One region of the Streptomyces sp. NPDC003635 genome, then DNA from elsewhere that is predicted to be linked to it. Evidence: riboswitches for the same ligand, from Rfam matches in the RefSeq annotation. Region 1 holds a riboswitch; each other region holds the start of a gene.
What was found. Region 1 has a riboswitch for cobalamin ahead of ACWDRW_RS10735 (energy-coupling factor ABC transporter permease). Riboswitches for the same ligand answer to the same signal wherever they lie in the genome.
Positions count from the first base shown of each region.

Region 2: it holds a riboswitch for cobalamin, as region 1 does, so the genes downstream of both, ACWDRW_RS04655 (ribonucleoside-diphosphate reductase subunit alpha) here and ACWDRW_RS10735 (energy-coupling factor ABC transporter permease) in region 1, are expected to answer to the same signal.
Region 3: it holds a riboswitch for cobalamin, as region 1 does, so the genes downstream of both, ACWDRW_RS37590 (ABC transporter substrate-binding protein) here and ACWDRW_RS10735 (energy-coupling factor ABC transporter permease) in region 1, are expected to answer to the same signal.
Region 4: it holds a riboswitch for cobalamin, as region 1 does, so the genes downstream of both, ACWDRW_RS18890 (cobalamin biosynthesis protein) here and ACWDRW_RS10735 (energy-coupling factor ABC transporter permease) in region 1, are expected to answer to the same signal.

Region 1 covers NZ_JBSFOK010000008.1:137,477-144,510, forward strand. The annotation lists gene ACWDRW_RS10715 (MATE family efflux transporter) at 1-1,312, opposite strand, end outside; gene ACWDRW_RS10720 (RidA family protein) at 1,346-1,738, opposite strand; gene ACWDRW_RS10725 (LysR family transcriptional regulator) at 1,811-2,716, shown strand; gene ACWDRW_RS10730 (hypothetical protein) at 2,891-3,097, shown strand; cobalamin riboswitch at 3,176-3,361, shown strand; gene ACWDRW_RS10735 (energy-coupling factor ABC transporter permease) at 3,392-4,099, shown strand; gene ACWDRW_RS10740 (energy-coupling factor ABC transporter substrate-binding protein) at 4,096-4,458, shown strand; gene cbiQ (cobalt ECF transporter T component CbiQ) at 4,465-5,214, shown strand; gene ACWDRW_RS10750 (energy-coupling factor ABC transporter ATP-binding protein) at 5,211-6,053, shown strand; gene ACWDRW_RS10755 (amidohydrolase family protein) at 6,186-7,010, shown strand; gene ACWDRW_RS10760 (Type 1 glutamine amidotransferase-like domain-containing protein) at 6,929-7,034, opposite strand, start outside.
Region 2 covers NZ_JBSFOK010000003.1:190,898-197,931, forward strand. The annotation lists gene ACWDRW_RS04630 (carbon starvation CstA family protein) at 1-1,195, shown strand, start outside; gene ACWDRW_RS04635 (CstA-like transporter-associated (seleno)protein) at 1,170-1,367, shown strand; gene ACWDRW_RS04640 (DUF3311 domain-containing protein) at 1,478-1,735, shown strand; gene mctP (monocarboxylate uptake permease MctP) at 1,732-3,327, shown strand; gene ACWDRW_RS04650 (GNAT family N-acetyltransferase) at 3,401-3,907, shown strand; cobalamin riboswitch at 3,961-4,084, shown strand; gene ACWDRW_RS04655 (ribonucleoside-diphosphate reductase subunit alpha) at 4,207-6,558, shown strand; gene ACWDRW_RS04660 (ribonucleotide-diphosphate reductase subunit beta) at 6,558-7,034, shown strand, end outside.
Region 3 covers NZ_JBSFOK010000070.1:18,730-25,763, forward strand. The annotation lists gene ACWDRW_RS37560 (EamA family transporter) at 1-590, opposite strand, end outside; gene ACWDRW_RS37565 (helix-turn-helix domain-containing protein) at 684-1,256, shown strand; gene ACWDRW_RS37570 (YbaK/EbsC family protein) at 1,287-1,844, shown strand; gene ACWDRW_RS37575 (4-hydroxybenzoate 3-monooxygenase) at 1,905-3,125, opposite strand; gene ACWDRW_RS37580 (formylglycine-generating enzyme family protein) at 3,151-4,107, opposite strand; gene ACWDRW_RS37585 (CoA-binding protein) at 4,183-4,590, opposite strand; cobalamin riboswitch at 4,683-4,842, shown strand; gene ACWDRW_RS37590 (ABC transporter substrate-binding protein) at 4,928-5,947, shown strand; gene ACWDRW_RS37595 (FecCD family ABC transporter permease) at 5,944-6,960, shown strand; gene ACWDRW_RS37600 (ABC transporter ATP-binding protein) at 6,957-7,034, shown strand, end outside.
Region 4 covers NZ_JBSFOK010000018.1:61,185-68,218, reverse strand. The annotation lists gene cobN (cobaltochelatase subunit CobN) at 1-1,745, opposite strand, end outside; gene ACWDRW_RS18895 (cobyric acid synthase) at 1,742-3,253, opposite strand; gene ACWDRW_RS18890 (cobalamin biosynthesis protein) at 3,250-4,191, opposite strand; cobalamin riboswitch at 4,293-4,432, opposite strand; gene ACWDRW_RS18885 (hypothetical protein) at 4,659-4,880, opposite strand; gene ACWDRW_RS18880 (anion permease) at 4,915-6,153, opposite strand; gene ACWDRW_RS18875 (lysozyme) at 6,308-7,034, opposite strand, start outside.

The DNA.
Region 1 (7,034 bases):
CGCCCGCCCCGATCCGGGCCGTGTGCCGGTGGAACGACATCAGCTTCGTAGCCGCCTGGAGAAGATTCGCGCAGGCCAGGGCCGCCCACAGGCCTGTCAGCCCGGCCGCGTCGGCCACCGGGACCGCCAGGGCCGCGAGGATCCCGAACCACACGGCCGTGGACACCAGGCCGGGCCCTGTCCGCTTGAGCCCGACCAGACCGAAGCCCGCCACCGCCTGCAGGGCGTCACTGACCACCACCGCCAGGACCAGCGGCAGCAGGTGCCTGACCTCCTGCCCGAGCGCGGGGTCCTTCGTGAACAGGTCCACGACCGGGCCGCGCAGGAGCCACAGGCCGGCGCAGAGCACCACCACCGCGCACAGCGCCACCCGGAGCCCCGCCCACACACTGCGCCGGATCCGCTCGATGTCACACTCCTGCGCGTACCCGGCGATCAGCGGAACCGTGGCCTGACCGACCGCCACCGCCACCGTGAACACGACGTTCACCAGGGACTCGGCAACCCCGTGCACGGCCGCGCTGTCGGTGCCCGTCCGGGCCGCGGCGAAGGTCAGGACACCGAGCACCGCGAACTTCATCAGCACGGTCCCCGCGAGCGGGATGCCCACGCGGGCCAGCTTCAGCACCTGGCGCGGATCGGGGCGGCCGGGCCGGAGGGAGCGGCCCGCCAGGACCGTGCGGCGGCGCAGGGCGTACTGGTTGAGGCAAGCGCCGACCAGGCTGGAGGCGAGCATCGCCAGGCCCGCGCCGTTGAGACCATGGCTCGGCAGGGGGCCAGGGCCACCGACCAGCAGGACCGACAGGGTCACCGACACCGCCGTCCCCCACAGCCCCGCCCGCATGACCTGGGCGGACTGTCCGAGGCCGACCAGCACTGACGTCGCCGACGCGCCGACCGCGATCACCACGACGCCGGCCGCCAGCAGCCAGGGCAGGGCACCCAGGTGCGAGAGGACAGCGCTCGGCACTCCGAACACCGCACCGAACAGGGGCACCATCGCCACCGCTACCGCGCCCAGCCCACCCATGGCGAACGCCAGCCACATGCCGCCGCGCACCAACGGCAGCAGTTCCTCGGGATTCTCACGGTGCGGCGCCACGAAGGGCATCACCCCGCGCAGCGCGCCGACGACGGTGACCGTGGCCGGGCCGAAGGCCGCCATCGTCACGGCGAACGCGGCCAGGGACACGGTGGCGTACCGGCCCAGGAGCGCGGTGTCGACGAGGGCGCCGGCCGACGCGGCGAGCATGGTCGCGTACAGCGGGGCGGACGTCTTGGCGATGGTCAGGAATGCGCTGCGTTCGCTCACATGCGCCCATCCTGCCAGGCGAATCACCCGTTGCTACCCGGGAGTCGACCTCCGCGCGTACACCTCGATCTCAATCTTCATGCGCGGGTCGGACAGACCGCACACGAGCATCGTCGCCGCCGGCCGCACCTCACCGAAACGGCGCCGCAGCACCGGCCAGCACGGCTCGAAGTCCGCACGCTCGGGCAGCAGATACCGCACCCGGACCACGTCGGCGAAGGTGCAGCCCGCCTCCGTCAGGGCCGACTCGATGTTGCGCAGGCACTGCTCGGCCTGTTCCACGACGTCGTCGGAGATCGACATGGTGCTGTAGTCGAACCCGGTCGTCCCGGACACGTGCACCCACTCGCCGTCCACCACGGCACGGGCGTAGCCGATCTGCTCCTCGAAGGTCGAGCCGCTGAGGATCGCACGTCGCTCTGTCATGCGCCGAACGCTAGGTGACCAGCATCGATACGTCTAATACGGCCGTCCGCATGAGCTGATATCACTGAAGATATGGAACGGCCCGAACTCCCCCTCCCCCAGCTGCACGCATTCGTCGTCCTGGCCGAGGAACTCCACTTCGGACACGCCGCCGCCCGCCTGGGCATCGCGCAGCCGCCGCTGAGCCAGCAGATCCGTCGGCTGGAGGACAAGGTCGGCCACCCGCTGTTCCGCCGCGGACCGGGGCGCGTCGCCCTCACCCCCGCCGGCCACGAACTGCTGCCCGCCGCCCGGCGGGTCCTGGCCGACCTCGCCGACGGGCTCGCCGCCGCCCGGGCCGTCGGCGCCGGCACCGCCGGCCGGCTGCGTCTCGGCTTCGCCGCATCCCTGGCGCTGACCGTCCTGCCCAGCCTGATCCGCGACTTTCGGCAGCAATTCCCCGATGTACGGCTGGACATCCGCGAGATGACCACCGCTCCCCAGCTCGCCGCCCTGCGCGAGCGGACCATCGACGTCGGCCTGCTGCGCGAACCCTCCGACGCCGAGCCGGAGCTTGCCTTCCGGACGGTGGTCGCCGAGCCCTTCGTCGCCGTGCTGCCGAGCGGCCACCCCCTCGCCGCCCAGCGGACCGTGCGGCTCGCGCAGTTGGCGGACTCACCGTTCGTGCTGCTGCCCCGTGACGCCGGGCCCGGGCTGTACGACCAGCTCATCGGGCTGTGCACGGCACAGGGGTTCACCCCGCGCATCGCCCAGCACGCGGTGGAATGGGCGACCGTCTGCGCCCTCGTGGAGACCGGCCTCGGCGTCTCCGTGGCCCCGGCCGGCATCCGCCGTATCCGCCTCAAGGGCGTCGCGTTCCGCCGGATCGAGCCCGACACCGCCCGCACCCGGGTCGCCGTCGCCTGGCGGACGGACGATCAGAACCCGCTGGTCGCACGACTGCTCGCAGTGGTCAGTCGGCGGCCGTCCAGCCGATAGGGCCCGCCGAACGCCCGCCCCGTCCAGGTGAACCGTCCGAGGATCCGGGATTCGCGAGACCGGCGCGCGGTAATTGCCGATCGTCCCCGCCGCCACCCTGAGCTCGACATCGTCCCCGCCACCCTGAGCTCGACATCGTCCCCGCCGCCACCCCGACCTCGAAGGAGAGCAGTCATGCGCGCACGGATCTCCCTCCTCCCCGTCGCCCTCACCGCGACGGTCCTCGCCGCCGGTGACGCCGCCGCCCACGACAATCCCCCGCTGCACGTCTCCAACAACGCGCCCTTGGTGTCCGTGATCAACACCGTGGAAATCAACGACCCCCTCGAGGACGTCCTGGAGCACACGCTCAACTTCGGGGACGGTTACCGCTGGGACTGACGTCACCGCAGGTGCGTGAGCCGGTTCACTCCCCCTGTGCGCCCCCCGGCTCCGCTTGTCATGGGCCCGGTGGGCGGACTACTGTCACCACGCCTTGGTGAACGGGAAATCCGGTGCAATGCCGGTGCGGCCCTCGCCACTGTGATCGGGAAGTCCGGCTCCAGCCCTCACGGGCAGCCACTGGGTCCTTCGGGACCCGGGAAGGCGGAGTCACGGGCGGTGTCACCCGTCAGCCAGGAGACCGGCCAAGGCGCGTCAACCATCCACGAGGTGCTGGAGAGGGTCTGCTGAGCCATGCACATAGCCGAGGGATTTCTGCCTCCGGCGCACGCGGTCGCCTGGGGCGTCGCGTCCGCGCCGTTCGTCGTCCACGGAGTCCGGTCACTCACGCGTGAAGTCCGCGAGCACCCGGAGAGCACCCTGCTCCTCGGTGCCTCCGGGGCCTTCACCTTCGTTCTGTCCGCACTCAAACTGCCATCGGTGACCGGCAGTTGCTCCCATCCCACCGGCACCGGTCTGGGCGCCATCCTGTTCCGGCCACCGATCATGGCGGTCCTCGGGACCATCACGCTGCTCTTCCAGGCCCTGCTGCTCGCGCACGGCGGCCTGACCACGCTCGGCGCCAACGTCTTCTCCTTGGCGATCGTCGGGCCCTGGGCCGGATACGCCGTCTACAAGCTGCTCAGGCGGTACGACGTACCGCTGATGGCCGCCGTCTTCTGCGGCGCTTTCGTCGCCGACCTGTCGACCTACTGCGTCACCAGTGTCCAGCTGGCGCTGGCGTTCCCCGACCCCAGCAGCGGGTTCCTGGGCGCGCTCGGCAAGTTCGGTTCCATCTTCGCCGTCACGCAGATCCCGCTCGCGGTGAGCGAGGGGCTCCTGACGGTGCTGGTGATGCGGCTGCTGGTGCAGTCCAGCAAGGGAGAACTGACCCGGCTCGGTGTGCTGCTGTCCGGCGGCAAGCGGGTGCGGACCGAGTCGAACGAGGCGGTGGCCCGATGAGCCGTAACACGAAGATCAACCTGTTGCTGCTGCTCGCGGTGGCGGCGCTCGCCGTGATGCCGCTCGTGCTCGGGCTCGGCGACCACAAGGAGGAACCCTTCACGGGCGCCGACGGCGAGGCCGAGACGGCCATCACGGAGATCGAGCCGGACTACGAGCCCTGGTTCTCGCCGCTGTACGAACCGCCGTCCGGGGAAATCGAGTCGGCGCTGTTCTCACTGCAAGCGGCTCTCGGCGCGGGTGTCCTCGCCTACTACTTCGGGCTGCGCCGCGGCCGCAAGCAGGGGGAACAGCGCGCCTTGGAACGGGAGTCCGTCGGTGTCGGCCGTGCCGGGGAGTCCGACGGCGAAGGGGTCTGAGCCCTCGTGCTGCCGATCGACGCGGCGGCGCACAGCAGTCGCTGGCGCAGCCGCCATCCCGTGGACAAAGCCGTGCTCGGACTCGGTCTGACCGTGCTCGCGATCTCGCTGCCGCCCTGGCCGGGGGCCGCGCTGGTCCTGGTGACAGCCCTCACCGTGCTGTTGGGCCCAGCGGGCGTACCGGGCCGGAAACTGTGGCGGGCCTACCGGGTGCCGCTGGGGTTCTGTGTCACCGGCGCCGCCACGCTCCTGGTACAGGTGGGCGGGCCCGACGGCTTTGTATCCCTCGCCGACGACGGGGCCCAACGGGCCGGGGAGTTGCTGCTGCGCACCTCCGCGGCCTCTCTCGGGGTGCTGCTGTTCGCGTTCACCACGCCCATGTCCGACCTGCTGCCACGGCTGGTGAAGGCCGGCGTGCCCGCGGCCGTGGTCGACGTGGCGCTGGTGACGTACCGGATGAGCTTCCTGCTGCTGGATTCCGTACGGCGGATCCGGGACGCCCAGGCAGCGCGACTCGGGCACACCACCCGCGCCGCGACCTGGCGTTCGCTGGGCGGGCTCGGGGCCACCGCTTTCGTACGGGCCTTCGACCGGGCCACCCGGCTCCAGGCCGGGCTCGCCGGGCGCGGCTACGACGGAACGCTGCGCGTGCTGGTGCCCGAGGCACGGATCTCGGTCCGCTTCACGGCCGCGAGCTGCGGGCTCCTCGTTGCGCTGGCCGCCCTCACCCTCGTACTGAAAGGCCCTCTGTCATGAGCGAGTTGGTGGCCCTCCACGGCGCGTCCTATGCCTACGAGGAAGGGCCGACTGTGCTGGCGGGCCTGGACTTCGAGGTGCGCGAGGGGCGGGCGCTGGCGCTGCTCGGGCGCAACGGCAGCGGCAAGACGACCCTGATGCGGCTCCTCAGCGGCGGGCTCAAGCCGCGCGAGGGGCGGCTGAGCGTCGAGGGACGGGAGGTGTCGTACGACCGCAAGGGGCTGACCCGGCTCAGGACGACCGTGCAGCTGGTGGTGCAGGACCCGGACGACCAGCTCTTCGCCGCGTCCGTGGCACAGGACGTCTCCTTCGGGCCGCTCAACCTCGGGCTCTCCGACGCCGAGGTGCGCGCCCGGGTCGAGGAGGCGCTGGCCGCGCTGGACATCAGCGCGCTGGCCGACCGGCCCACCCATCTGCTCTCCTACGGCCAGCGCAAGCGCACCGCGATCGCGGGCGCCGTGGCGATGCGGCCCCGGGTGCTGATCCTCGACGAGCCGACCGCGGGGCTCGATCCGGACGGGCAGGAACGCCTGCTCGGCACCCTCGACGGGCTCCGGGCGAGCGGCACGACGGTGGTCATGGCCACCCATGACGTCGACCTCGCCCTGCGCTGGGCCGACGACGCGGCGCTTCTCACGCCGGGGGGCGCCCGCACGGGGCCCGCGCCCGAGATGCTGGCCCGCACGGATCTGCTGCGGGAGGCGGGGCTGCGGTTGCCGTGGGGGGTGGCCGCGGCGGAACTCCTGCGCGGGCGGGGGCTGCTGGGCGACGGCGCCGCCGGGCCACGTACCCCCGAGGAGCTGGCCGCCTTGGCCGCGGCGATCCCGGCCGACGGCTGACGCTCCGCCGGGGGCGGCCCGTGGTAGTGGACGGGCAGGAGTGGTGGCCGTTTCCGGCGAGGCCTGCGCGCGGTTGCCGGCCACCCGGCGGCAGGCCCGCGGGCAGAGCGCCGGGTCCAGGTGTTGGTAGGTGTGACGGCGCTCCCGGCCCTGGAGGGCTGCACCACCCACACGGCGGCCCTGGAGGGCTGCACCACCCACGCGGCGCTCGCCGCCGGCGAGGCGGACATCGCCGGCCGCACCGCTGCGGGCTTCCGGGCCGACCTCACGGCACTGGCGGTGGACCCGGCGACGGCCCCGGCCGACGAGGTGACGGAGGCGCCGGTACGGCTGACGGTGGCCGGGGGCAGGTCGTGCACCGGAACGTCTAGGATCTTCAAGATCATTGCGGCGTCGGCAGATGGTGAGGCTGGGCAGATGGGGGATCCGAGACGCAGACGCGGACTGGCCATTTCCCTGCTCGCCCTCCTGCCCGTGACGGGCTGCGGGGCGGAAAGCGCCGCCAAGCCGTGCGAGGGAATCCGGATCTACCCCGCCCACACCACAGAGACGGCAGCCGCACTGCTCGCCGACCCCACCAGTGCGGAGAGGTTCAAGGCCGCGGTCGCTCGGCACGGGAGCGGTGCCGAGCGTGCGGCGGTGCGGCATGTGACGGGGTTCAGCAGCCCGGACGAGGATTTGGCGTCCCTCAATGTGGAAACGGACCACGCCCGTCCCTCACGGATCGATGGCACATCCGACGAGCACTACCTGGAGAAGGACCGGGCCCATGACCTGATGGAGCAGGAGGGCAAGGTCATAGTCCAGGCGCTGAGCAAGTGGTGGAGAGGCCACGACGAGTCACAGCCGGGCCATGTGGAACCCTGGGTGTGGGTTCAGTACGACGGTGACGGGGGGTCGATGGCACGGGAGCTGTTCGAGCGATCCGGCAACTTCTGTGCCCCCAGCGAAGGCTGAGGCCCTATCAGACGGGTGGCCTGG
Region 2 (7,034 bases), on a different contig from region 1:
CGCCTCCCGCGGCGACGGCCCGGTCTTCGCGGGCTCCCTGTTCCCCTTCGTCTTCATCACGATCGCCTGCGGTGCCCTGTCCGGCTTCCACTCGCTCATATCGAGCGGTACGACGCCGAAGATGATCCAGAAGGAGACGCAGGTCCGGATGATCGGGTACGGCTCCATGCTGATGGAGTCATCGGTCGCCGTGATGGCGCTGGTCGCCGCGAGCGTCATCGACCCGGGCCTGTACTTCGCGATGAACGCCCCCGCGGGGGTCATCGGTGACTCCGTGCAGAACGCCTCCCAGGTGGTCGGGAGTTGGGGTTACCAGATCTCCCCGGAGGACCTGGCCCAGGCCGCGAAGAACGTCGAGGAGGCGTCCCTGCTGCACCGCACCGGCGGGGCGCCCACGCTCGCCGTCGGAATCTCCGACATCTTCTCCCAGATCACCGGGGACAGTCTGCGGGCCTTCTGGTATCACTTCGCGATCATGTTCGAGGCGCTGTTCATCCTGACCGCGCTGGACGCCGGCACGCGCGTGGGGCGCTTCATGCTCCAGGACACCCTGGGCAACGTCTACCGGCCGTTCAAGGACGTCAGCTGGAAGCCCGGACTGGTCATCTGCAGCGCGCTCGTGTGCGGGCTGTGGGGGTACTTCCTGTGGGTGGGCGTCCATGAACCCCTCGGCGGGATCAACCAGCTCTTCCCGATCTTCGGCATCTCCAACCAGCTACTGGCCGCCGTCGCCCTCGCGGTCTGCACGACCCTGCTGGTGAAGTCCGGCCGCCTCAAGTGGGCCTGGATCACCGGGATCCCGCTCGCCTGGGACGCGACGGTCACGCTGACCGCCAGCTATCAGAAGGTGTTCTCCAGCGACCCCAAGGTCGGCTTCTTCAAGCAGCGCCAGGTGTTCCAGGACGCGATCGACGAGGGCAAGGTCCTGCCGCCCGCCAAGTCCATGGACGACATGCACACCGTGGTCACCAACTCCACGGTGGACGGCGTCCTCACGGCGGTGCTGGCCCTGCTCATCGTCGTGGTCATCGTGGACGCGGCCCGGGTCTGCGTCCGGCACGTCCGGCGCCCCGCTTTGTCCACCCTGAGCGAGGCACCCTACGTCGAGTCCGAACTCGTCGCCCCGGCGGGCCTGTTCCCGACCCGCGAGGAGAAGGAGGAGCAGCGCAATGCGGTCACTGCGGCGGGTGGCTAGGGCGGTGCGGTGGTACGTCCGTGAACTGACCGACGAATCGGCCTACGACCGCTATGTCGCGCACCTGCGCCGGGACCACCCCCTGGCACCCGTGCCGACCAGGCGCGCCTTCGAACGGATGCGGACGGACCGCCAGGAGTCGGACCCCCGCCAGGGGTTCCGCTGCTGCTGAGCGGATCTTCCGGGACCGATATGCGGACGAGGGGTTCCGTTTACGCGACGCCGTGACCTAGATTGCCTGCGCATTACACCAGGTGATCGGCAAGGGGACGGAGCCGTCGGATGTCAGAAGCCCCGGAAGTGCGCAGAGAACCGGTGGTGACGCCTGTTCGGGTCGTCATCGCCCTCTGCCTGTTCGCGCCCTTCGTGGCGATGTTGTGGGTGGGGTCCTACGCGAAGGCCGACCCGGCCTTCATCGGCATTCCGTTCTTCTACTGGTACCAGATGGCCTGGGTGCTCCTGTCGACCGCGCTGACGATGATCGCGTACAAGCTGTGGCAGCGTGACCAGCGCGCCCGTAAGTCGGAGGGCGCCAAGTGAACGACGGCGTGAACGGCGTCGCACTCGCCGTCTTCATCTTCTTCTTCCTGGCCGTCACGGTCATGGGCTTCCTGGCCGCGCGCTGGCGCAAGGCCGAGAACGAGCACAGCCTCGACGAATGGGGCCTGGGCGGCCGGTCGTTCGGCACCTGGGTCACCTGGTTCCTGCTCGGCGGCGACCTCTACACGGCGTACACCTTCGTGGCGGTCCCGGCGGCGATCTACGCGGCCGGCGCGGCGGGCTTCTTCGCGGTGCCGTACACGATCCTCGTCTACCCGCTGATCTTCACCTTCCTGCCCCGGCTCTGGTCGGTCTCGCACAAGCACGGGTACGTGACGACCTCGGACTTCGTGCGCGGGCGGTTCGGCTCCAAGGGCCTCTCGCTCGCCGTGGCGGTGACCGGCATCCTGGCGACGATGCCGTACATCGCGCTGCAACTCGTCGGCATCCAGGCGGTGCTGGACGTGATGGGCGTCGGCGGCGGCGAGAACACGAACTGGTTCATCAAGGACCTGCCGCTGCTGATCGCCTTCGGTGTGCTGGCGGCGTACACCTACTCCTCGGGTCTGCGGGCCCCGGCGTTGATCGCCTTCGTCAAGGACACCCTGATCTACCTGGTGATCGCGGTGGCGATCATCTACATCCCGATCAAGCTGGGCGGGTTCGACGACATCTTCGCCGAGGCGAACGAGAAGTTCACCACCACCGGGGCGGGCGGTCTGATTCCGGCGGAGGCCGGTCAGTGGACGTACGCCACGCTGGCGTTGGGCTCGGCGCTGGCGCTGTTCATGTACCCGCACTCGATCACCGCGACCCTCTCCTCCAGGAGCCGTGACGTGATCCGCCGCAACACCACCATCCTGCCGCTGTACTCCCTGATGCTCGGCCTGCTCGCGCTGCTGGGCTTCATGGCCGTCGCGGCCGGGGTGAAGGTGGAGAACGGCCAGCTGGCGATCCCGCAGCTGTTCGAGAACATGTTCCCGGACTGGTTCGCGGGCGTGGCCTTCGCGGCGATCGGCATCGGCGCGCTCGTCCCGGCGGCGATCATGTCGATCGCGGCGGCGAACCTCTTCACCCGCAACATCTACAAGGACTTCATCAAGCCGGACGCGACGGCGGCCGAGGAGACCAAGGTCTCCAAGGTGGTCTCCCTGCTGGTGAAGGTGGGCGCGCTGGCCTTCGTCCTGACCATGGACAAGACGGTCGCCATCAACTTCCAGCTCCTCGGCGGCATCTGGATCCTGCAGACCTTCCCGGCCCTGGTCGGCGGCCTGTTCACCCGCTGGTTCCACCGCTGGGCGCTGCTGGCGGGCTGGGCGGTCGGCATGATCTACGGCACGGTGGCGGCGTACGGCGTCGCCTCGCCGACGCAGAAGCACTTCGGCGGCTCCTCGAAGGAGATCCCCGGCATCGGGGAGATCGGCTACATCGGCCTCACGGCGTTCGTGCTGAACCTGGTCGTCACGGTGGTCCTGACCTTCGTCCTGAAGGCGGCGAAGGCCCCCGAGGGCATCGACGAGACCAGCCCCGAGGACTACACGGCGGACGCGGGCGACCCGGGTGTGCAGAAGGAACTGTCGCCCCTCCACTGATACCGGGCCGTTCCGCAGCGGGCCGCCGACATGCAGGACTGTCGGCGGCCCGCCGTCGTACACACTCATCCGTATGGACTTCCGGATCCGCGCGGCGGAACCCACCGAATACGACGAACTCGGCGAGATCACCGCCCAGGCCTACCTCCAGGACGGCCTTCTCGCCTTCGGCGAAGCCGACTGGTACCTCGGCGAACTGAGAGACGTGGCCAAGCGGGCGGCCGCCGCCGACGTGCTCGTCGCCGTGGAACAAGGCCGCCTCCTCGGCGGAGTCACCTACGTCCCCTCTCCCGGCCCCATGGCCGACCTCGCCCGCCCCGGCGAGGCCGAGGTCCGCATGCTCGCGGTGGCCCACGAGGCCCGGGGCAGAGGCGTCGGACAAGCCCTCGTGCAGGCGTGCGTCGACCGCTCGAGCGCCGCGGGCGACCGCACCGGCATCGTCCTGTCCACCCAGCCCCTGATGCACAGCGCCCACCGCATCTACGAACGCCTCGGTTTCCGACGCGCCCCGGAACGCGACTGGAACCCGATTCCGGACCACCCCGAGTTCACTCTCCTCACCTACGAGTTGACGCTCTGAAGTCGACTCCGACACAACATCTGGGGGTGTCACCGCGGCCCGGCACAAGATGTATGCTCATGCTCGCTGTCGCCGCAGGGGAATCCGGTGCGAATCCGGAACTGTCCCGCAACGGTGTACTTGTGCACGTCTGTGCACATGGTCAGTCCGAGGACCTGCCGACAGTGCGCCCGGCCGTCCGGTCCGGGTGACTGACGTCCGGGCCTCGTGGAGTGGGCCGGTGGACGCGACGCCCCGTGCGCTCGTGAGCTGCCGCCTGCCCTCCGCAAGGCCCTGTGCCGAGCGAGGGAGAGCCCCACGTGACCATCGCGCCAGCCGATCCGGCTTCAGCCGTCCCGACCGCCGAGGACGCCCCGGGCACCGCCCTGCTGCGGACCCTGACCGAGCTGACCGCCGACCTCCCCGACGCCGACCCCGGCCGGGTCGCCGCCGCCGCGCTGCGCGGCCGGTCCGCCCGGGCCGACGAGGCGGAGCTGCGCGAGCTGGCCACCGAGGCCGCGGCCGGGCTCATCTCCGAGGACCCCGCCTACAGCAGGCTGGCCGCCCGGCTGCTGACGGTCACCGTCGCGGCCGAGGCCGCCTCGCAGGGCGTCACGTCCTTCACCGAGTCCGTCGCGGTCGGGCACCGGGAGGGCCTGATCGCCGACCGGACCGCCGAGTTCGTCCGGATCCACGGCGTCCGGCTCGACGCGCTGATCGACACCGACGCCGACGACCGCTTCGGCTACTTCGGCCTGCGTACCCTGCACAGCCGTTACCTGCTCCGGCACCCCCTCACCCGCAAGGTCGTCGAGACGCCGCAGCACTTCATGCTCCGCGTCGCCGCCGGTCTCGCCGAGGACGACACCACCAGGTCGGTGGACGAAGTCGCCGCGCTCTACGGGCTCATGAGCCGCCTCGACTACCTCCCCTCCTCCCCCACGCTCTTCAACTCCGGCACCCGGCACCCCCAGATGTCGTCCTGCTACCTCCTGGACTCGCCGCTGGACGAGCTGGACTCCATCTACGACCGCTACCACCAGGTCGCCCGGCTCTCCAAGCACGCCGGCGGCATCGGGCTCTCGTACTCCCGTATCCGTTCCCGGGGTTCGCTGATCCGCGGCACCAACGGGCACTCCAACGGCATCGTCCCGTTCCTGAAGACCCTCGACGCCTCGGTCGCCGCCGTGAACCAGGGCGGCCGGCGCAAGGGTGCCGCCGCGGTGTACCTGGAGACCTGGCACTCCGACATCGAGGAGTTCCTGGAGCTGCGCGACAACACCGGTGAGGACGCCCGGCGGACGCACAACCTGAACCTCGCCCACTGGATCCCGGACGAGTTCATGCGCCGGGTCAACGCCGACGAGCAGTGGAGCCTCTTCTCCCCGGCCGACGTGCCCGAGCTGGTCGACCTGTGGGGCGAGGAGTTCGACGCGGCCTACCGGAAGGCCGAGGCCGCCGGACTCGCGCGCAAGACCATCCCCGCCCGTGATCTGTACGGCCGGATGATGCGGACCCTCGCGCAGACCGGCAACGGCTGGATGACCTTCAAGGACGCCGCCAACCGCACCGCGAACCAGACGGCCCTGCCGGGCCATGTCGTGCACTCCTCCAACCTCTGCACGGAGATCCTGGAGGTCACCGACGACGGGGAGACGGCGGTCTGCAACCTGGGCTCGGTGAACCTCGGTTCGTTCGTCGCGGACGGTGACATCGACTGGGAGCGCCTCGACGCGACCGTCCGCACGGCCGTCACCTTCCTCGACCGGGTCGTCGACATCAACTTCTACCCGACCGAGCAGGCGGGCCGGTCCAACGCCAAGTGGCGGCCGGTGGGCCTGGGCGCGATGGGCCTTCAGGACGTGTTCTTCAAGCTGCGGCTGCCCTTCGACTCGGCGGAGGCCAGGGCGCTGTCCACCCGGATCGCCGAGCGCATCATGCTCGCCGCCTACGAGGCCTCCGCCGACCTCGCCGAGCGCGAGGGCCCGCTGCCGGCCTGGGAGAAGACCCGTACCGCCCGGGGCGTCCTGCACCCCGACCACTACGACGCCGAACTCACCTGGCCGGAGCGGTGGGCGGCACTGCGCAGCCGTATCGCCGAGGTGGGCCTGCGCAACTCGCTGCTGTTGGCCATCGCGCCCACGGCGACCATCGCCTCCATCGCCGGTGTGTACGAGTGCATCGAGCCGCAGGTGTCCAACCTGTTCAAGCGCGAGACGCTGTCGGGCGAGTTCCTCCAGGTCAACTCCTATCTGGTGCAGGACCTGAAGCGGCTCGGCGTGTGGGACGCCCGCACCCGTGAGGCGCTGCGCGAGGCGAACGGCTCGGTGCAGGACTTCGCGTGGATCCCGGCGGACGTACGGGCGTTGTACCGCACGGCGTGGGAGATCCCGCAGCGCGGTCTGATCGACATGGCGGCGGCGCGGACCCCGTTCCTCGACCAGTCCCAGTCGCTGAACCTGTTCCTGGAGACGCCGACCATCGGCAAGCTCTCCTCGATGTACGCGTACGCCTGGAAGTCCGGGCTGAAGACGACGTACTACCTGCGCTCGCGCCCGGCGACCCGCATCGCCCGCGCGGCACAGGCTTCCGTCCCCGTCCAGCAGGTGACCTCCGAAGAGGCCGTCGCCTGCTCCCTTGAGAACCCCGAGTCCTGCGAGGCATGCCAGTAATGACCAGCCGTAACCAGAATCTCCTCGACCCGGGCTTCGAGCTGACCCTGCGCCCCATGCGCTACCCCGACTTCTACGAGCGCTACCGGGACGCCATCAAGAACACCTGGACCGTGGAGGAGGTCGACCTCCACTCGGACGTCGCCGACCTCGCCAAGCTCAGCCCGGCCGAGCAGCACCTCATCGGCCGGCTGGTCGCCTTCTTCGCGACCGGCGACTCGATCGTCGCGAACAACCTCGTGCTGACGCTGTACAAGCACATCAACTCCCCCGAGGCGCGGCTGTACTTGAGCCGTCAGCTCTTCGAGGAGGCCGTGCACGTCCAGTTCTACCTGACGCTGCTGGACACCTACCTCCCCGATCCGGAGGACCGGGCGGCGGCCTTCGACGCCGTGGAGAACATCCCCTCGATCCGTGAGAAGGCCGGGTTCTGCTTCAAGTGGATCAACGAGGTCGAGAAGCTGGAGCGCCTGGAG
Region 3 (7,034 bases), on a different contig from region 1:
CGCCGCACCGAGAGGTACAGGGCCGTACCGCCCGCCGCGACGTTGGTGACCCGCTGCACGAACAGGGCCAGGAACAGCCCGGTGATCGTGCTGGAGGCCTCGGCGATCAGCGCCATCACCGCGCCGAAGCCGAACGCCGCCACGAGCGTGAGCAGGACCGCCTGCCGCTGCACCGGCGCACCCCGGAACTGCGGCCCGCCCGCCAGGACGACCCCCGCCACGGCCACCACGATGCCGGCGAACTGCATCAGCCCCGGCCGCTCGCCCAGCACCAGGCCGACCCCCACGGGGACCGCCACGCCGAGGGACCCCAAGGGCGACACGACACCCATCGGGCCCAGGGCCAGTGCCTTGTAGAAGGCCAGCATGGCCACCGGGCCCACCAGTCCGGCCCCCACCGCGAACCAGAGCTGCGGTCCGGCCTCGCTCCAGCCGCCGGTCGCCAGCACGATCGCGCCGAGCACGGCCACGGCGATCGACTGGGAGATCACCACCACGGTGAGCGCGGGCGTGCGCTTGCTCAGCAGTCCTCCGCCGAAGTCGGCCAGCCCCCACAGGACGCTGGTGGCCAGGGCGAAGAATGCTGTCACGGGTCGCCTCGCAGTACAGTTCGGTGAACGATCGGGTGCACCTCACCGTAGTTCAAGAAAATGAACTCTGTCATCCAGGATATTGGACGGAATGTGTCGGACCTCGAACTGCTGACCCAGTCCCTGGCGCGCAACGTCAAGCGCTGGCGCACCGAGCGCGGTTTCACCCTGGACACGCTCGCCGCCCGCGCCGGGGTCAGCCGCGGCATGCTGATCCAGATCGAGCAGGCCCGCACCAACCCCAGCCTGGGCACGGTCGTGAAGATCGGGGACGCGCTCGGGGTCAGCATCCCCACCCTCCTCGACTACGAGCAGGGACCGAAGGTGCGCGTCGTCCCGGCCGACCAGGTAGTACGGCTGTGGCACACCGACGCCGGCAGCTACAGCCGCCTCCTCGTCGGCACCGAGGCCCCGGGACCGCTGGAGATGTGGAACTGGCGGCTGATGCCCGGCGAGAGCAGCGCCTCCGACCCGCACCCCACCGGCACCGTCGAACTCCTCCATGTCACCGCCGGGGAGCTGACGCTGACCGTCGACGGAGTGCAGCACCGCGTCCCGGCGGGCGCCAGCGCCTACTTCGAGGCGAGCGCCGCCCACATGTACGGCAACGACGGTGACGTCCCCGCCGAGTTGGTGCTGGTCGTCTCCGTCCCGCCCGTGCGCTGAGGTCCGTCTCGAGGTTGCTACCGTGCGGCCATGCGCGCACCCATCGGACACTTCGACCAGGCCACCCCCGCCCCCGACTGCCTCGACGAGCTGACCGCCCCGGTCGCCGCCGCCGTACGCGACTGGAGCGGCAGCGTCCCCGCCGACCAGATCGTCTACGTCGACACCGACCCGCAGTGGGCCGACACCGCCGTCTTTGTCGAGCACTACGGCCGCGAACTGCTCGAACAGTCGGCGAACTGCGTGGTGGTGGCCGGCAAGCGCGGCGGTGAGACCACGCTCGCCGCCTGTGTCGTGCTCTCCACCGCCCGCGTCGACGTCAACGGCGCGGTACGCCGCCAGCTCGGCGCCCGCAAGGCCTCGTTCGCCGCGATGGACACCGCGACCGGCGAGACCGGCATGGAGTACGGCGGCATCACCCCGATCGGACTGCCCGCCGACTGGCCGGTGCTGGTGGACTCCGCGGTCGTGGACCTCCCGTACGTCCTGGTCGGCAGTGGCCGCCGGCGCGGCAAGCTGCTGGTGCCGGGGAAGGCCTTCGCCGAGCTGCCCGGTGCCGTCGTCCTGGAAGGGCTCGGGCTCGCCTGAGACCGCTCAGGGCTCATGTCGTGATACGGCCCAGCGGTCGGCGTTTCCCGATACGGCCCGCTAGACGGCGTTCTTGCCCAGGTACTGCTCCGCGAACGCCAGGCCCGCCGCACGGGAGCCGAAGAGGCGGCGCAGCCGGGCCAGGGTGGTCCCGGCGCGATGCGGGTCGCCCGAGGAGGTGCCGTGGTACACCTCCGACAGCCACTGCGAGAACTCCTGGTAGTCCCAGACCCGGTCCAGGCAGGCCGGTGAGTAGCCGTCGAGGCCCGCGGTGTCGCCCTTGGTGAGGTACGCGACCAGGGCGTCACCGAGCAGGAAGGCGTCGTGCAGGGCGAGGTTCATGCCCTTCGCGGCGATCGGCGCGGTGAGGTGGGCGGCGTCACCGGCCAGGAAGAGCCGCCCGAAGACCATGGGCTCCACGACGTAACTGTGCATGTCCAGCACGCGCTTCTCGATCAGCCGCCCCTCGGTCAGGCGGGGCGCTCCGGCCGCGCCGAGCCGCAACTGGAGCTCGGACCAGACCCTCTCGTGGGACCAGTCGTCCGGGTCGTCGCCGGGCGGGCACTCCAGGTAGTAGCGGGTCACCTCGGGGCTGCGCGCCATGTGCCCGGCGAACCCGCGCGGATGCATGCCGAACACCACACAGTCGTTGGACGGCGGCGCCTCGGCGAGCAGTGCCAGCCAGCCGACGCCGTAGTCGTACCGCGACACCTGCGCGCGCCCGGGCGGCAGCGCGGTGCGCGACACCCCGCGCGCCCCGTCGCAGCCCGCCACGAAGTCGGCGCGCACGACCTGCCGTTGTCCGGACTCGGGGTCGGTGTACGACACGGAGGGCCGGTCCGCTTCCAGATCGTGCAGCTCCACGTCCCGCACGCCGAAGCGGATGGCGCCGCCCCGCACGTCCGCGTACTCCCGTACGAGGTCCGTCACCAGCAACGGCTGCGGATAGACGAAGTGATGATGTCCCGTCAGTTCGGCGTACTCGAAACGGTAGCGCTCTCCGGAGAACCGGAACTCGCACTCGTTGTGCACCTGACCGCGCGCCAGCAAGTTGCCCGCGAGGCCGCGCTGTTCGAGCCCGCGTACGGCCCACTCCTCCAGGACGCCGGCCCTGGGCCGCCGCTCGATGAACTCACGGCTCTCGGTCTCCAGGACCAGACAGTCGACGGAGGCGGCCCGCAGGATGTTGCCGACGGTGAGCCCGGCCGGTCCGGCACCGACTATGACGACCGGAAAGCGCTGTGCGGCACCGGAGTTGTGGTGGGGGGTGCTGGAAGTCACGCCAGCATTATGGTCGTACCGGCTTTCAGGTGTCCGCCGCGCAGCGGAACCCCGCGTGACCGCTGGAACCGTCCGGGGTGTTGGCGCTGCGGGCGGCGACCCGGTAGCGGTTGCAGTAGGAGGCGTGGCACATGTGGGAACCGCCGCGGATCACCTTGGCGGTGCCCTCGGCCGGGCCGGTGGGGCCGGCCGCCGCTCGGTGCTCCGTGGACCACCAGTCCGCGCACCACTCCCACACGTTGCCCGACATGTTGTGGAGCCCGTACCCGTTGGGCTCGAAGGCGTCCACGGGGGCGGTGCCCCGGTAGCCGTCGGCCGCGGTGTTCTGGGTGGGGAAGGTGCCGCGCCATATGTTGCAGCGGTAGGTGCCGCCGGGGTCGAGGTCGTCGCCCCAGGGGTAGCGCTTCTGTTCCAGGCCGCCGCGGGCGGCGTACTCCCACTCGGCCTCCGTCGGCAGCCGCTTGCCGGCCCAGGCGGCGTAGGCGGCGGCGTCGTACCAGGACACATGGACCACCGGGTGGTCACCGCGTCCGGCGAGATCGCTGCCCGGGCCCTCCGGCCGGTCCCAGGCCGCGCCCGCGACCGCGCACCACCAGGGCGTCCGCTCGGGCCGCGGGGCGTCCCGGCGCAGGGCGGCGGGCAGGAACCCGGCGAAGACGTACGACCAGTCCAGGCGCTCGGCGTCGGTGAGGTGGCCGGTGTCGGCGACGAACGCGGCGAAGGCGTCGTTGGTCACCGCGCGGGTGTCCAGGCGGAAGGAGTTCAGCCGCACGGGTCGTACCGGGCCCTCGCCGTCGTCCGGGAACCCCTCGCTGTCCTCGGCCCCCATCAGGAACTCGCCGCCCGGGAGCAGGACCATGCCGTCACTGGAGAAGGCGCTGCCAGCGGCCGTGCGGGGGCCCGTGGCGACCGGCTCCTGCCTGGCCGAGCCGGTCCCGGAGGACGGCACGCAGCAGAGGGCGGGCGGCGGCGGCTCGGGCATCGGTTCTTCCTCGCGGACCGGTGAGGGGTGCGACCCCTGTCTACGCCATGTTGCAGTACACCACCTCGTCGTGCGTCACCGCAGCAGCGGAATCTCGATGGCCGGGCAGCGGTCCATGACCATCTCCAGGCCCGCCGCCCGGGTCCGTTCGTAGGCGGCCTCGTCGATCACGTCGAGCTGGAACCAGACCGCCTTGGCGCCCTTGGCGACGGCCTCGTCGGCGACCGGCCCCGCCAGCTCGCTGTTGACGAAGACATCGACGACGTCCACGTCGAAAGGGATGTCCGCGAGGGAGGCGTAACCCTGCTCGCCGTGCACGGTCTCCGCCTTGGGATGCACCGGCACCACGCGCTTGCCGTAGCGCTGGAGCACCTGGGCGACGCCGTAGGCCGCGCGCCTCTGGTTCGACGACAGACCGACCACGGCCCAGGTGTCGCCGAGCTCGGTGAGGATCTTGCGGATCGTCGCTTCGTCGCCGTACACCGGGGGCCTCCTCGACCTCATGCCATGCCTTGCCCGGCTCAACGGCCCGGGGCGCCCGGAGATTCCCGGATTTCGCGTGGTAGCTTGCCGAGGCCAGTCGAACCCATGCTCATGGGTCAGGGAATCCGGTGCGAATCCGGAGCTGACGCGCAGCGGTGAGGGTGACGGGCGGGGCCTCGGCCACTGGACGGCGTGACAGCCGTCTGGGAAGGCGCCCCGACCGGACGACCCCGAGTCCGAAGACCTGCTGGCGGCCCCCGCGGTCGAACGGACGGCGGGGGAGCACCGTACGGACGGGCTCCGCGTTCGAGCCCTCGACGACTGAGGAACCATACCCGTGCCCATCGCACGTCTCGCCCGCCCCGCCGCCCTGCTCACGGCCGCCGCCCTGCTCCTGACCGGCTGCGCGGACAACGCCCCCGCCGACGACGCCAAGGCCGCCGTCATCCTCGACAACTGCGGCCACCCCGTGCGCGTGACGCACCCGCCCCGGCACGCCGTCTCCCTGAACCAGGGCAGCACCGAGATCCTGCTCTCCCTCGGCCTCGCCGACCGTCTCGCGGGGACGGCGACCTGGACCGACCCGGTGATGAGGGGGCTGGAGAAGGCGAATGCCGAAGTCCCGCGCATGGCCGAGAACAACCCCTCCTACGAGCGCGTCCTGGAGGCCGAGCCCGACTTCGTCTCCGCCTCCTTCGTCTCCACCCTCGGCAAGGGCGGCGTCGCCTCCCGGGAGCAGTTCGAGAAGCTCGGCGTGCCGACCTACGTCTCCCCCTCCGACTGCGTCGGCAAGGACAACTCCGGGGACGGCGACGGAGTGCGGACGACCCCGCTGGCCATCGAGGACGTCTACGGCGAGGTCCGCGACCTGGCCGCCGTGTTCGGGGTGCAGCGGCGGGGCGAGGAACTGGTCGCCTCGCTCGAGAAGCGGATGGCGAAGGCCACTTCGGGCGTCGACGCCTCCGACGTCACGCTCCTGTACTGGTTCGCCAACGCCGAGTCGCCCTACATGGCGGGGTGTTGCGGTGCCCCCGGCATCATCACCCGCGCGCTCGGGGCGAGGAACGTCTTCGACGACACCCACGACGAATGGCCCCAGATCAACTGGGAGACCGTGGCGGACCGCGATCCCGACGTCCTGGTCATCGGGGATCTGACCCGCAAGTCGCAGACGGCCGAGTCGGCCGCCAAGAAGATCGCCTTCCTGGAGTCCGACCCCGTCACCAGGAACATGGACGCCGTCAAGCACAAGCGGTACGTCCTGCTCAGCGGCCAGGCCATGAACCCGACGATCCGCACGGTGGAGGGCGTGGAGCAGGTCGCCGCCGCGCTGCGCGAGTTCGGGCTCGCCAAGTGAGCCTCCGGCGCACGCTGGTGCTCGGCGGGGCCGGGATCGCCGTCCTGTGCTGCTCCCTGGCGGTCGCGATCACCATCGGGCCCGCCGACATCCGGGTCGCCGACGTCTGGTCCACGGTTCTGTCCCATCTCGGCGTCGGCAGCTCGCGGTTGACACCGATCCGGGACGGCATCGTCTGGCAGCTCCGGCTGCCGCGCACGCTCCTCGCGGCGGTGTGCGGGGCCGGGCTCGCCGTGTGCGGGGCGGTCATGCAGTCGTTGCTGCGCAACCCGCTCGCGGATCCGTTCGTCCTCGGCGTCTCCTCCGGCGCCTCGACCGGAGCGGTCGTGGTGGTCGTCCTCGGGGTGGGCGGGGGCGCGGTCTCGGTCTCCGCCGGCGCGTTCGTCGGTGCGCTGGTCTCCTTCGCGTCGGTGCTGCTGCTCAGCCACACCCTGGGCGGCACGACCGACCGGGTCGTCCTGGCCGGGGTCGCGGCCATGCAGCTCTTCTCCGCGCTCACCTCCTTCGTGGTGATGACCTCGGCCGACGCCGAGACCACGCGCGGGGTGCTGTTCTGGCTCCTCGGCTCGCTCGCGGGCGCGGGGTGGACCGACGTGTGGCTGTGCGCGGCCGTGCTCGTCGTGGCGCTCGTGGTCTGCCTGTCGTACGCCCGCACTCTCGACGCCTTCGCCTTCGGGCAGGACGCCGCGGCCTCCCTGGGGGTGTCGGTCGCCCGCACCCGGCTGGTGCTGCTGTGCGTCACCGCCCTGCTCACCGCCGCCCTGGTCAGCTCGGCGGGAGCGATCGGCTTCGTCGGCCTCGTCCTGCCGCACGCGGCCCGGGCGCTGGCCGGCCCCGGCCACACCCGGCTGCTGCCGCTGACCGCGCTGGTGGGCGCGGTGTTCCTGGTGTGGGTCGACACGCTGGCCCGTACCGTCCTCGATCCCCAGGAGGTGCCGGTTGGTGTCGTGACCTCACTGATCGGGGTGCCGGCGTTCGTGGCGGTGCTGTATCGGACGCGGAGGGCGCGATGAGCGGGATGTCGGACGTGACGCCGAGGGCGGCGACGGGTCTTCGCGCGGACCGGGTGAGCCGCCGGGCCGACGGT
Region 4 (7,034 bases), on a different contig from region 1:
TTGGCCAGGTCGCCGTAGGTGTCGGCGCGGGCCATCGGCGGGACGAGATGGTCGACGACCGTGGCGTGCCCGCGCCGCTTGGCCTGCGTTCCCTCGCCGGGGTCGTTGACGATGAACGGGTAGATCAGCGGGAGTTCACCGAGGACGGCGTCCGGGGCGCAACCGCCGCTGAGGCCCAGTCCCTTGCCCGGCAGCCACTCCATCGTGCCGTGCTTGCCCATGTGGACGACGGCGTCGGCGCCGAAGGAGTTCTCCAGCCACCGGTAGGCGGCCATGTAGTGGTGGGACGGCGGCATGTCCGGGTCGTGGTAGATCGCGATCGGGTTCTCGCCGAAGCCGCGCGGCGGCTGGATCATCACGACGACGTTGCCGAACTGGAGGGAGGCGAGCACGATGTCGTCCCCGTCGACGTAGAGGGACCCTGGCGGCTCGCCCCAGGCCTCCGTCATCGCCTGCTTGAGTTCCGGGTCGAGCTTGTCGAACCACGCCTGGTAGTCGGCGAGGGGCACGCGCGCGGGCGCGGAGGCCAGCTGCTCCTCGGTCAGCCACTCGACGTCGTGACCACCGGCCTCGATCAGCCGGTGGATCAACTCGTCACCGCCCGAGGGATATTCGGTGAGCGAGTACCCGGCGTCCTTGAGCGCGTCCAGCACCCGTACCGCCGACGCGGGCGTGTCGAGGCCGACCGCGTTGCCCACCCGGGAGTGCTTGGTCGGGTAGGCGGTGAAGACCAGCGCGAGCTTCTTCTCGGCGTTCGGCTTGTGCTTCAGCGCCGCGTGCCGGACGGCGATCCCGGCGACGCGAGCGGCCCGCTCCGGGTCGGCGACGTACACCGGGACGTCGGCCCCGTTCTCGTCGTTCTGCTCCTTGAAGGAGAACGGCACGGTGATGAGCCGGCCGTCGAACTCCGGGATCGCGACCTGCATGGCCGCGTCCATGGGGGAGAGGGCGGCATCGGACTCGTCCCAGGCCGCTCTGGACGACGTGAGGCACAGTCCCTGCAGCACGGGGATGTCGAGATCGGCGAGGGCCCCGATGTCCCACGCCTCCTCGTCCCCGCCCGCCGAGGCCTGCGAGGCGTGCGTGCCGCCGGCCGCCAGGACCGTGGCGACGAGCGCGTCGGCCCGGCCGAGGATCTCGTACAGCCCCGCGTCGGCACCGCGCAGCGAACCGCAGTACACGGGGAGGGCGTTGGCGCCGCGTGCCTCGATGGCGTCGCAGAGCGTGTCGACGAAGCCGGTGTTGCCGCTCAGTTCGTGGGCCCGGTAGAAGAGCACGCCGACGGTGGGCCGGCCGCTCTCCATGGCGCGGTCGCCATGGACGCCGTACTCCGGCATCTTCTGCGGCTCGACGAACCCCTCGCCCGTCAGCAGCACGGTGTCGGAGAGGAAGCGGGCGAGCTCGGTGAGGTTGGCGGGGCCGCCCTCGACGAGGTACCGCAGCGCCTCGGCGACGACACCGGCGGGCACCGACGACTCCGCCATCAACTCCGCGTCCGGGACGGCCTCTCCGCCCAGCAGCACGGTCGGGATGCCGGCCGCCTTCAGCGTGGCCAGGCCGTCCTCCCAGGCGCGCTTGCCGCCGAGCAGTCGTACGACGGCGATGTCCGCGCCCTCGACGAGGCCGGGGAGTTCCTCCGCGACGTCCACCCGGGTCGGGTTGCCGATCCGGTAGGAGGCACCGGACGCCGCCCTGGCCGCCAGCAGATCCGTGTCGGCGGTCGACAACAACAACACTGTGCTCATGCGGGCGCTCCCGGTGGAATGAAAGGCAGTCCTTGCGGCGCGCCCGACTCGATGAGCCGCCAGAGCGCGTCGGTGTCCGCGTGCTGTTCGATCAGATCGCCGAGCCGGTCGAGCTGCTCCTCGCGCAGCGCGGCGAACGAGGTGTCGGGGGCCGGCACGAAGCGGCGGCCCGCGGCGGCCGCCACCTCGCGCAGGAAGGCCCGCCGGAAACCGTCCGACTCCAGTGAGCCGTGCCAGTGCGTGCCCCAGATCTGTCCGACCCGGCAGCCGTCCAGGAAGGGTTCACCGCCGTGGACGGAGGCGATCCCGTGGTGGATCTCGTAGCCCTCGACCGGCTCGCCGAGGGCCTCGCCGACGGGCCGGGTGAGGGTCTTCTCGCGCGCGAACCGCACGCGGACGGGCAGGATCCCGAGCCCGGGGACGTGACCGCGACGGCTCTCGACGTCGTCCTCGATGTGCTCGCCGAGGAGTTGGAAGCCCCCGCAGATCCCGAGGACGGGCCGCTCCTCGGCGGCTCGTCCCACGAGCGCCTGCGCGAGCCCCCGCTCCCGCAGCCACTCCAGCGCGCGCACCGTGCCCCGGGTCCCGGGGACGACGACGAGATCCGCGTCGGCCAGTTCCTCCGGCCGGTCCACGAACCGCACGACGACACCCGGCTCGGCGGCGAGGGCGTCGACGTCGGTGAAGTTGGACATGAGCGGCACGGCGCAGACGGCGACGCGCAGCACGTCCTCGCCGACGGGGGAGGAGACCTGGGACTCCCGGACGGCTCCCCGCAGCGACACGCGCAGTCCGTCCTCCTCGTCGATGCCGAGTCCGTGCCGGAAGGGCAGGACGCCGTAGGTCCGCCGCCCGGTGAGCCCGTGCAGCATGTCCAGGCCCGGCTCCAGCAGTGAGACGTCGCCGCGGAACTTGTTGACGAGGAACCCGGCGACGAGCCGCTGGTCCTCGGGCGAGAGCAGCGCGACCGTACCGAAGAAGGAGGCGAAGACACCCCCGCGGTCGATGTCGCCGACCACGACCACGGGCAGCCCGGCGTTCCGGGCGATCCCCATGTTCACGATGTCGGTCCGCCGCAGATTGATCTCGGCGGGCGAACCGGCCCCCTCACAGATCACCGCGTCATACGTGCCCCGCAGTTCGGCGAGGCAGTCGAGCACGGTCCCGAGGAGCTGCTGCTGCCGCCCCCCGTGGTACCCGCGCGCGCTCAACTCGCCCACCGGCTTGCCCATGAGCACGACCTGGCTGCTCTGCTCGCCGCCCGGCTTGAGCAGCACGGGGTTCATCAGCGCGGTCGGCTCGACGCGGCAGGCCTGGGCCTGCATGGCCTGGGCCCGCCCGATCTCGGCGCCCTCGCGGGTCACGAAGGAGTTGAGCGACATGTTCTGCGCCTTGAAGGGAGCCACCTTGACCCCCTGCCGCACCAGCCACCGGCAGATGCCGGCGGTGACGACGCTCTTCCCGGCGTCGGAGGTGGTCCCGGCGACGAGCAGCCCACCGCCGGTCATGACGTCCGCCCCTTCACGGCCCGGCGCGCGACGACACTGACGCCGAGCGCCAGCCAACTGACCCGCCGCGACAGCCGTACGGCCCGTTCGATGTCCCCGACTTCCACTGCCCGCCCCTCCCCGTTGAGTACCGGTCGATGTTCGACGCGTCCGCCGTACGACAGCGTCCCGCCGAGCCGGACCCCCAGCGCCCCCGCGAACGAGGCCTCCACCGGCCCGGCGTTGGGGCTCGGGTGCTTCTCGGCGTCGGCGCGCCAGGCGCGTACCGCACCCCGGGGATTCCCACCGGCTGCGGCGGCGAGTACGGCCGTCAGCCGCGCCCCCGGCCACCCGGCGACGTCGTCGAGGCGGGCCGAGGCCCACCCGTACCGCCGGTAGCGGGGTGACTTGTGGCCGACCATGGCGTCGAGGGTGTTCACGGCCCGGAACCCGACGAGCCCCGGCACTCCGCCGAGCGCGCCCCACACCAGCGCGCCGACGACGGCGTCGGAGGTGTTCTCGGCGACGGACTCCACTACGGCCCGGGCGATCCCGTCGGCGTCGAGCGCCTGCGGATCGCGCCCGCACAGATGCGGCAGCCGGGCCCGCGCGGCCTCGACGTCCCGCGCTTCGAGCGAACGCCCGATGCGGCGGGCCTCGCGGGCGAGCGAGGTCCCCCCGACGACGGCCCAGGTGGCGAGGCCGGTGAGGGCGACGGACGCCGCGGGGGAGTGTCGTACCGCACGAGAGGTGAGAGCGCCGACGGCGACGGCGCCACCGGCGCACACGGCGGTGTGCACCGCACCCCGCCCCCGGTCGTCCCGCCACAGCACCCGCTCCACGGCACCCGCGGCCCGCCCGAACGCGGCGACCGGATGCCCACGGCGCGGATCGCCGAGGAGCAGGTCACCCAGGAGGCCGGCGGCGGCGCCGTACGCGAAGACGCGATCGGCCCGCATCGGCTCAGCCGGTCGCGGAGTCGGAAAGGGGTCTGGCGCTGGATGGCAACAGGCAGGCGAGCATCGCGACATGTCCTCACTCAGGGTGTCCACGCCCTGGTTCGACTAGACCGGCGGTGAGAGTTCCTGGCTCCCGGGGCTACCTACCCCGGTGACAGTGGCGGGACCGCGCCGGACTCGCACCGGCTTCCTCTCCTGCCGCCGTAATTGGCTCCGGCAGTCCACCACGGCCCCGGAACGGCCGTCAACTCGCTGTTGACCTGCGAGGGAAGAGTGTGCTGAGGCCCACATCGGGGTCGGTGGGACGGGGTTTGAACAGCGCCGTCACCCCGATGAGGTGGCTACGCCCGAAGTGCCCCGCGGCCGCACGGCGTTACCCCCTGTGAACCCGGGCGCACACGACGGCGCGCCCTGTCCGGCGCCCAGCATGGGCGCGCGGACAGAGCGCGCGTCGAGTAAGAAGCGGGTCAGGCCACGATCAGGTAGATCCCGTAGCCCACGGCCGCGGCGCAGGCCGCGAAGCAGGCGTACGCGCCAGTGAGCGCCACCGTCGCGGTGCCGCCCTGCTCCGCCGCGCGTTCGCGGCGGGCGAGGCCGGTGATGCCGAGGGTGAACAGGGCCACGAGGGCCACGGTGACCACGAGGCTGACGCCGAAGACGGAGCCGAGGGCCGCCCAGTCGATCTTCATGATGCTGATTCCTTCAGTGAGCCGGGTGGGCGGGTCAGACGCCGGCCTGCGACGTGGCCGGTTCGCTCGCGTGGGCCGGGATCGTCGCCGTGAGGTCCTCGGTCACCGTGCCCGCCGGGGGCGGGGTCACCGCGGCCATGGCCGTCGTGACGACGCCGGCCGGCTCCTCGGCGGTCTCGTTGACGTTGGTGTGGTCGATGACCTCACGCCGGGAGATCTTCCAGATCGCCGCGCTGGAGGCGACCAGGAAGACCGCCACGAGGCCGGTGCCCCAGCTGCCGAAGCCGGTGACCCACTCGGCGACCGCGGCGACCAGCGCCGCCGCCGGCAGCGTCAGGCCCCACGCGACGAACATCCGCGTCGCCGTCGACCAGCGCACCACGCCGCCCTTGCGGCCGAGCCCGGCGCCCATCACCGAGCCGGAGACGGAGTGCGTGGTGGAGAGGGAGAAGCCGAGGTGGGAGGAGGCCAGGATGACGGTCGCGGCGCTGGTCTGCGCGGCGAAGCCCTGCTGCGGCTGGAGGTCGGTCAGGCCCTTGCCCATCGTGCGGATGATCCGCCAGCCGCCCAGGTAGGTGCCGAGCGCGATGGCCAGGCCCGCGGAGAGGATGACCCACATGGGCGGGTCGGAGTCGGGGGCGAGGGTGCCGCCGGCGACCAGGGCGAGGGTGATGATGCCCATGGTCTTCTGCGCGTCGTTGGTGCCGTGGGCCAGCGAGACCAGTCCGGCCGAGGCGATCTGCCCGGCGCGGTAGCCCTTCTCGGAGGCCTTGCTGCCCTCGGACTTCTTGCCCAGGGAGTACATCAGCTTCGTCGCGAGCATCGCCGCGATGCCCGCGACCAGCGGGGCGGCGATGGCCGGGATCAGCACCTTGGTGACGAGGACGTCGCCGTGGACCGCGCCCACGCCCGCCGAGGCGATGGTCGCGCCGATCAGACCGCCCATGAGGGCGTGCGAGGAGCTGGAGGGCAGGCCCACCAGCCAGGTGAGCAGGTTCCAGAGGATCGCGCCCACCAGGGCGGCGAATATGACCTCGGGACGTATGCCGGTCTCGTCGACGAGACCCTTGGAGATCGTGTTGGCGACCTCCACGGAGAGGAAGGCGCCTACAAGGTTCAGTACGGCGGACATGGCCACCGCGACCTTGGGCTTGAGCGCGCCGGTCGAGATGGTGGTGGCCATCGCGTTGGCGGTGTCATGAAAACCGTTCGTGAAATCGAACGCGAGTGCGGTTACCACCACAATCGCGAGGATCAGCGAGAAGTTTTCCATTTACCCAGGCAATCGTTCGAGGTCGTTGGCCGGACGAACGTAAGTAACCTGGATGAACGGAAGGTGAACACGGGCGGGCTGCATGGTGTCCGAATGCTGGTCTCCACGTTCCGGAGGCATCGTGCGGTCTCGCACGGTGCAGGCGCCCCAAGGACTACGAGCCCCGGGCGAACTCCCGGAGCCGGTTCAGGGACCCGTTGAAGAGATTCTGGTCACCCGGCAGGCTGCCGCCGTTGTCGTACTGCCAGAAGGTCCACGTCGACCAGCCGGCCGGCAACGTCCCCGGTCCCGAGGAGTTGTAGCGGGCCACCCACAGCGCGTGATGCGAGGCGAAGACCCGGCTGCGGCCGGTGCAGGTGTTCCACCAGTGCGCGGTCGTGTAGATCACGGGGCGGCGTCCGGTCAGCCGGTGCACCTCGTTGCTGAACGCCTTGATCCAGCCGACCATCCTCGACGCGGTCAGGCCGTAGCACTTGCGGTCCTTGTCGTAGGGGTTGTACTCGATGTCCAGCGCGGGCGGCAACGTCCAGCCGTCCGCAGTCCAGCCGCCGCCGTTGCGCACGAAGTGCGCGGCCTGGGTCTTCCCCGACGATTTGTCCGGCAGCGCGAAGTGATACGCCCCGCGGATCAGGCCGGCGCTCCGGGACCCGTTGTACTGCTGGTCGAAGTACGGGTTGCGGTAGGTGTGGGACTCGGTCGCCTTGACGTAGACGAACCTGGCGCCCTTCGCCTTGGCGCGCCGCCAGTCGACGTCCTTCTGGTGGGACGAGACGTCGTGCCCCTCGGGCCGGCTCGCCGCCACGGCCGGGGACTCGGCCAGCGCGGTTCCCCCCAGGGCCAGCGCCACGGACGCCGCGAGTGCGCGGGCGCGGTGGCGGGAC